One region of the Novosphingobium resinovorum genome, then DNA from elsewhere that is predicted to be linked to it. Evidence: riboswitches for the same ligand, from Rfam matches in the RefSeq annotation. Region 1 holds a riboswitch; the other holds the start of a gene.
What was found. A riboswitch is a leader RNA that binds a small molecule or an ion and turns the genes downstream of it on or off. The one in region 1 is predicted to bind fluoride.
Positions count from the first base shown of each region.

Region 2: linked by a shared signal. The riboswitch ahead of crcB (fluoride efflux transporter CrcB) and the one ahead of BES08_RS29895 (chloride channel protein) in region 1 are both predicted to bind fluoride.

Region 1 is NZ_CP017078.1:91,503-94,906, reverse strand. Features, by position in the region: gene BES08_RS29895 (chloride channel protein) at 1-1,350, opposite strand, end outside; fluoride riboswitch at 1,374-1,450, opposite strand; gene BES08_RS29890 (hydrogen peroxide-inducible genes activator) at 1,500-2,414, opposite strand; gene nhaA (Na+/H+ antiporter NhaA) at 2,585-3,404, shown strand, end outside.
Region 2 is NZ_CP017078.1:279,244-282,647, forward strand. Features, by position in the region: gene BES08_RS30760 (ISL3 family transposase) at 1-14, opposite strand, end outside; gene BES08_RS30765 (phosphatidylglycerophosphatase A) at 90-575, shown strand; gene BES08_RS30770 (EamA family transporter) at 584-1,021, opposite strand; gene crcB (fluoride efflux transporter CrcB) at 1,031-1,408, opposite strand; fluoride riboswitch at 1,484-1,545, opposite strand; gene BES08_RS30780 (DUF6118 family protein) at 1,671-2,411, opposite strand; gene traA (Ti-type conjugative transfer relaxase TraA) at 2,420-3,404, opposite strand, start outside.

The sequences.
Region 1 (3,404 bases):
CCGCGAGGCACGCGCTTCGCGCAGGGTAGCGCCATGAGAATGGCCGCGTGTCAGCCGCTTCGGAACGGCGATACGCTGCGACAGGTAGATACCGTTATGGCCCGAGCAGATGTAAGCCACGAAACAGGCCACCGCGATCGGAACGGCGTGGGTAGCCCCGAACAACTCGATACCCATGATCGTACAGGCAAGCGGTGTATTGGCCGCGCCGGCAAAGACGGCGACGAACCCAAGGGCGGCGAAAAGGTCGAGCGGCGCGCCGAGCAGCCAACCCAGCGCGTTGCCGAGTGCTGCCCCGATGAAGAATAGCGGCGTCACTTCCCCGCCCTTGAAGCCGGCGCTGAGGGTCACGACCGTGAAGACCATCTTGAGCGCCCAGCTCCACCGATCGGCAGGACCGGTGAAGAAGCCAGCGATGGTCGGGTCTCCGGGGATGGCGGACCAGACACCAAGCCCAAGATAGGCACGTGTGCCAAAAATCCAGACCAGCGCGATGACCAATATGCCGCCAAAGGCCGCCCGCAGAGGGCCATAGGGAATGCGAGCCTTGAGGAACCCGCCGAGCGCGTGATTGGCTTCGGCAAATAGGAGTCCTGCCAGACCGAATGCCACCCCCGCTACGGCCGCCTTGGCGAGAATCAGCGGTTGGACGATCAGAGCGCCCACGCCCCCAGTAATGCTACTGATCTGGTAGGGCGTGTGATGGATGCCCCAGGCATGACACGTCCAGTCGCCCACGAGCGCAGCAAGCAGACATGGTAAGATCCCGCTATATTCCAGGCGACCGACCGCCAGCACTTCGAGCGCGAACACAGCGCCGGCTAGCGGCGTGCCGAAAACAGCCCCGAAGCCGGCGGCGACCCCAGCCATCAAAACGATGCGGATGCTCGGAGCGTCGAGTTTGAACAGTCGGGCGGCAGCGCTTGCAAGGCTGCCGCCGAGTTGCACCGCTGTGCCTTCGCGGCCTGCCGATCCGCCGAATAAATGTGTGGCGATAGTACCGATGAAGACCAGCGGCGCCATTCGCAGGGGAACGCCGCCCCCTGGCTCATGAATTTGCTCGACGATCAGATTGTTGCCCGCTTCGACCGACCTACCCGTGCGATGGTAGAGCAGGGCGATTGCCGCCCCACCTGCCGGCAAAAGATAGAGAAGCCAGGGATGATCGAAACGGGCCTGTGTTGCCCCACCCAGACTCCACAGGAATGCGGCACACAACGTGCCGATCAGCGCGGCCAGGGGAACCAGGATCAGCGTCCAGCGCACGACCGACATCGCATGATCGTGTCGATCCCGGAGAAAGGCCGCCACATTGACTATATTGAACAGGTTGCGAAAAGTCGCGCGCACGATTCCTCCTTGCTGCCTTGCGGCGCCAAGTAGGAATCATCGTCCCTTGTCAGGGCGGTTCGACCCGAAGGTCCGGCAGAAATCCATTACCGTGGTACGCCGTATGATGGGCGAAGCGGAAAAGATCAAGGGACGCCGCGCGCCTGAGCTTATGCTTCCTTCTGCGCCCACGGCAGCAAGGTTGCGACTATCGTGGCAGCGAGGCGGTGATAGGCATCGCTGCGCGGTGATGAACTGCGCCATACCATCGTGACCTGACGCACAGGCGCCCGCCGCGACAATGGCCGTGCGACAATCAGCTTCTCCCGCAGAACATCCGAGCGGACATAGAGCGCAGGTAGCAGCGACAGCCCCATTCCGGTGGTCACCATGAGGCGAAGAGTGTCGAGCGTCGTCCCGGCGTAATCCTGAGCCTGGACCGCGCCAAAATCATTGCAGAGCGCAGCAATCTCATCATGGAGCCGACGTCCACTCTCCATGACCAATATCGTCTCGCCTGCAATGGCTTCGGGATCAATCACCGCCTGCTGGGCGAGCCGGTGATCCGTCGGCATGACCAATTGGAGCGGCTCCCGGATCAGGGGAGTGCTGATGAAATCCGGGTGATTGATCGCTTCTGGCAAGAGCAGCAGATCATACGTGCCGTCTGAGAGCTTCGAGGGGAGATTTTCCAGACGATCCTCGCGGACGAAAATGCGCATGTCCGGGTAACATGCGCGAAGCGATGGCATCGCGACGGACAAGACATAGGCACCGACGGTTTGGACGACGCCCATTTGAAGCGTGCCCTTAAGGCCTCCCTGTTCGTCGCGCCGGCCAACTTCCTTTATGTCGTCGACATCCGCCAACACCCGTCTTGCCCGATGGGCGATCTCGATCCCCGCTGGTGTCAGGAGCACCCGTGCCCGCGTCCGCTCCACTAGGCGCGCTTTAAGTCTGCCTTCCAGCTCCTTGAGTTGAAGGCTAAGGGTCGGTTGAGTGACATGACATGCTTGAGCAGCACGGCTGAAACTCAGCGTGTCGGCGACTGCGACCAGGTAACGAAGCTGCTGTAACGTCGGCATTCGTATGCCTTATAGCCTGTAGCTATAAGCAGCAACGAAACTTCCAATTTCCCTCGCACTCGCTTTTGTGAATATCAGCGGCTTCGGCAGTTTGTGTCGCTCGCTTTGGCGGGTGTTTTTGGGCAGCCATCAACCCTCAACCCTGACGACCCACAGCCAAGGCCGACCGCATGACGGACTATCACCGCATCCATCCCAGTGCCTTGCGCCGATTCCTGGATGCGCAATCTTCTGCTGGACTCGTCCTGATGGGCGCGGCAGCGGCAGCCCTTATCATCGCCAACTCTCCGCTTGGCCCGGGATATGAAGCACTGCTTCATCTCTATATCGGGCCGTTGTCTCTGGGACACTGGATCAACGATGCGCTGATGGCGGTCTTTTTCCTGCTTGTCGGTCTGGAGATCAAACGCGAGATGCTCGATGGCCAGCTTTCGAGCTGGTCGAGGCGTGTCCTGCCAGGGATCGCAGCAGCCGGAGGAATGATCGCTCCTGCCCTTGTTTACGTTGCTTTCAACCAAGGCGCATCGGTGCATGGCTGGGCCATTCCGGCAGCCACTGATATCGCCTTCGCACTTGGCGTTATCTCGCTGCTTGGCAGCCGTGTGCCGGCGTCGCTCCGGATATTCCTGACGGCCCTGGCGATTATCGACGATCTGGGCGCCGTAGTTATCATTGCTTTTTTCTACACGGCTGACCTGTCGGTCATCGACCTTGCCGCAGCGGGAGGCGTGGTCGCCGCGCTGATCGCCCTCAATCGGTTCAAGGTGCGTCGTCTCAGCCCGTACCTGCTACTGGGTATCGTGCTATGGGTGCTGGTCTACCGATCCGGCATTCACGCGACGCTGGCTGGTGTCGTCCTGGCTTTGACTATCCCAATGGACCGGACCCCTGCGCGTCCGGACAGTGAAACGAAAAGTCCGCTGCACCGACTTGAGCATTTCCTGCATTTGCCGGTTGGCTTCCTGATCGTGCCGATTTTCGGCCTCGCCA
Region 2 (3,404 bases), 170 kb from region 1:
GATTTTGTTCTCATGCACGCCAATAGCGAAGTGCCTGCTAACGATCTATTCACCACACAAAGTGAGGCAGACCCCTTTATATCGAGACATTGCCCCCTGAAATCGCGGCGCTGCCGTGGCTTGCCGTCATGGCGACATGGTTCGGGACGGGCCTTGTCGAGCCGTTTCAGGGCTTTCTCGCCGCGCTGAGCATCGTGCCGCTCCTGTGGCTAACCACGGTGCGCGGACGGCGGACCGTCCCGCTGGCCGTGTTCGTACCCGTCGCCGCTCTGGCGGTAATCTCCGGCGGGGTCTGGTTTTCCCTGACCGGCGTTGCCGACGACGGCAGGATCGTCATCGATGAAGTAGCAGGCATGTTCGTGGCCGCGCTTGGCGGCTGGAAAAGCCTGCGCTGGACGCTCGTAATCGTGCCGATCTACAGCTTCATTGACCGCATCAAGCCGTGGCCGCTTTCGCAGGTGGAGCTGTTTCGAAAGGCTGATGTCGGCGTTCTGCTCGATGACTGTGCGGCCGGGCTGGCGGTCGCGCTCGCCGTGCTTCTTATCCGCGCCGCCCTCCGGCGCGCGGGCTCCTAAGGCCCTTCTTAGCCCTTGTAGGCAACCAGAACCGCGCCCGCCGCGATCAGGGCAACCCCCGCCCAGTTCGGCAGGGAAAGGTGCTCGCCAAGGAAGATCACACCGAATATCGCGACGAGAACGACGCTCAGCTTGTCGATCGGCGCGACCCGCGCCGCATCTCCCAGCTTGAGCGCGCGGAAATAACAAATCCATGAGCCGCCCGTCGCCATGCCGGACAGGATCAGAAATGTATAGCTCCGGCCGGAGATCGAACTGAGCGCCTGGAATTGCCGCGTGACCGCCAGTATCGCAGCCAGCACGGCCAGAATGACGATCGTACGGATGAAGGTGGCGAAGTCGGAGCCGACATTTTCGACGCCGATCTTTGCGAAGATAGCCGTCAGCGCGGCAAAGGCGGCCGAGGCCAGTGCCCAGAACTGCCAGGACAGAAGGATCGGTTTCATGGAACGTCCTCAGCTCAGATTGCGGATGATGAACAGCCCGGCGAACAGGCCGGAGATCGCAAGGATGACCGACACGGCAGCGTACAGCGCAGCAGTCCAGAGCTGCCCGCGCTCATGGAGCAGCGCCACATCGAGCGAGAATGTCGAGAACGTCGTGAAGCCCCCGAGGATACCGGTCGTCAGGAACAATCGCCAGCTCTGGCCGAGGTCCGCTTTATGAGAGAACCAGCCGAGCAGCAGGCCCATGATGAGCGAGCCGGCGATATTGACGATCAGCGTCCCGGCAGGGAAACCGGTGCCGAGCAGGCGCAGAGCCAAAAGGTTGACGCCGTGACGGGCCGCCCCGCCGATGCCGGCACCTAAAAAGACAGTCAGAAAAGCATTCATAATCACCCCGCTTGTTGTTCAGCAGGGCGCAGACGGGTTGCGATAAGGGGAGAATAGCACCTACCGCGCCGAAAGCGCCCGGTAGGAGTCATCAGCCTCGCGGCGGTTATCGGGGGAACCCCATCCCCATCAAGCTAAGAGAATAGCAGGATTTTCGCGCTTCTGTCACCGCGCAAAAGGTTCGGTTTTGCGCGGGCGATCGAAAAGGCGTTCAGCTCCTTTCCTGCGCGTTGCTCTATCGCAGAAGTCCCCGCTTTTTGCACTATCGCGCCGGCGCGGCCACCGTGATCGTGCAGTGCTGATCTTCACTGGCGGTGCGCGCGGCCTCGGCGCACCGGCCGATCGCCTCGGCGTTGTCGCGCGTGAGCTGCGAGGCGTCGACCACGCTGCGCCAGCCGTCGGGGTCGGCCGTCTGCATTATAGTGACGCCGGCATTCCATCGGTCCTGCCCCATGACGATCGCCGCAACATGGGTGTCGGCCGCAAACGGCAGGATACGCGGCAAGAGCAGAACCAAGAGCGCGCCGGTGACCAGGCCGATCGCGCCGACGATCCACATGCGCAAGTCCTGCGAACGCCGGTCGTAGGCGCTCCTGGTGTAGGCGGCCAGGTTGATAGCCTCGCGCCCGAGATCGCGGCCCGTGTTCTCGAGCTGCTGCGCGGCCGTTCTCACCAAGCTTTCCCCGCTGCGCTCGAGCGCTCGAGCATAGTGCTCTGGTCCCTGCCGAAGAATCGGCGATTGCTCGACGGCCTCAAGCCGTTCCGCGACAAGGGCGAGCTGCTGGACGATGCGGCCGAGATCGGGACCGTAATCGGCCGGCTGCTGGAATTTCTCGAACTGGTCGAACGCCGCTTCCACGCCGCGCCGGATGACGGTCATTTCCGCGCCGAGCTGCGCGCCCTGGGTCTCGATCTTGCGCCGCAAGGCGTCGAAGGCCTGCGCGGGATCGCCAGCCTGGTCGTGATCTTCCTGCTCGAATCCTTCCCTGTCGTCGTCCGTCATGCCGTCTCCTATCGCTCAAGCCCGAGACTGCGGCCGCGCGTAAGCTGCCGCTCCATCTCGCGGGCGATATTCTGTTCCTGCCTGACATGGCTGATGCCGAGTTCCTGGCTCCGGCTGCGCACAATGGATTCCGCCTGCGGATCGCGTTCGAGCGCGCCGGCCATTGTCCGCATCTGGCCTTCGACCTTGCCGCGCGCCTCGTCGTGCTGCCAGCCATGCAAACGCTGTCGCTCGCCGTCGAGCTGCTGCCAATGCTGCACGAAGCGGTCGGCCCTGACGGTCGGGTCCGCCTGCATCGCGCGTTCCCGATCCATGCCGGCCACAAGCTGGCCGACGCGCTCGCGGCCGGAAAGCTCCGTCATGGCGTGCGCTGTCTCCGGATCGTGACGCATGGCCGATACCATGAGCCGGGCTGATCCCGACCGCACCTGGTCGAGCTGCTGGCCGGCCTTCTGCAATTCGGCTTTCTGGCTGTCGAGAACGGGAAGTCCGTCGCGTTCCATACGCTCGGCCGCCGACCAGGCGCGGGCGAAGCGGTCAACCGAACGCTCGAACTCGGATGGCTGCCGCAAGCGATCGGCCGGCCTCTCCTGTCCGGACTTGGCTTGCGCCGGCGCCTCCCGAGCAGAAGCGGAGGGGGGGCGCAAGCTCCCTTCCCTTTCCGGCCTTGCATCCGCTGATGCCTCGCGCAGTCCCTGAGCGGCCCCACGATCAACATTGAGTTGCAACCCGGCGAACATGCCATGCTGGCGCTGCTCGGCCCTCTGCGGCCGCTCCTGGGCCGTCTCGGCCCCATCGCGCGGCTGGCGGCCCTCGGCCGCCACGCCGCGATCGAGTTTGAGGCCGGCAAACCGGCTCCGGCGCTGCCGATCGGGGGCGAGATCCTCGGCGCGGTTTTCCCGCGCGAGATCCTCGCCCCCTTTTTCAGATTCCATGCTCGGCCGCTGCGCCTGGCGCTCCATCCGGACATGCGTCCGATCGCGCGGAATCTCG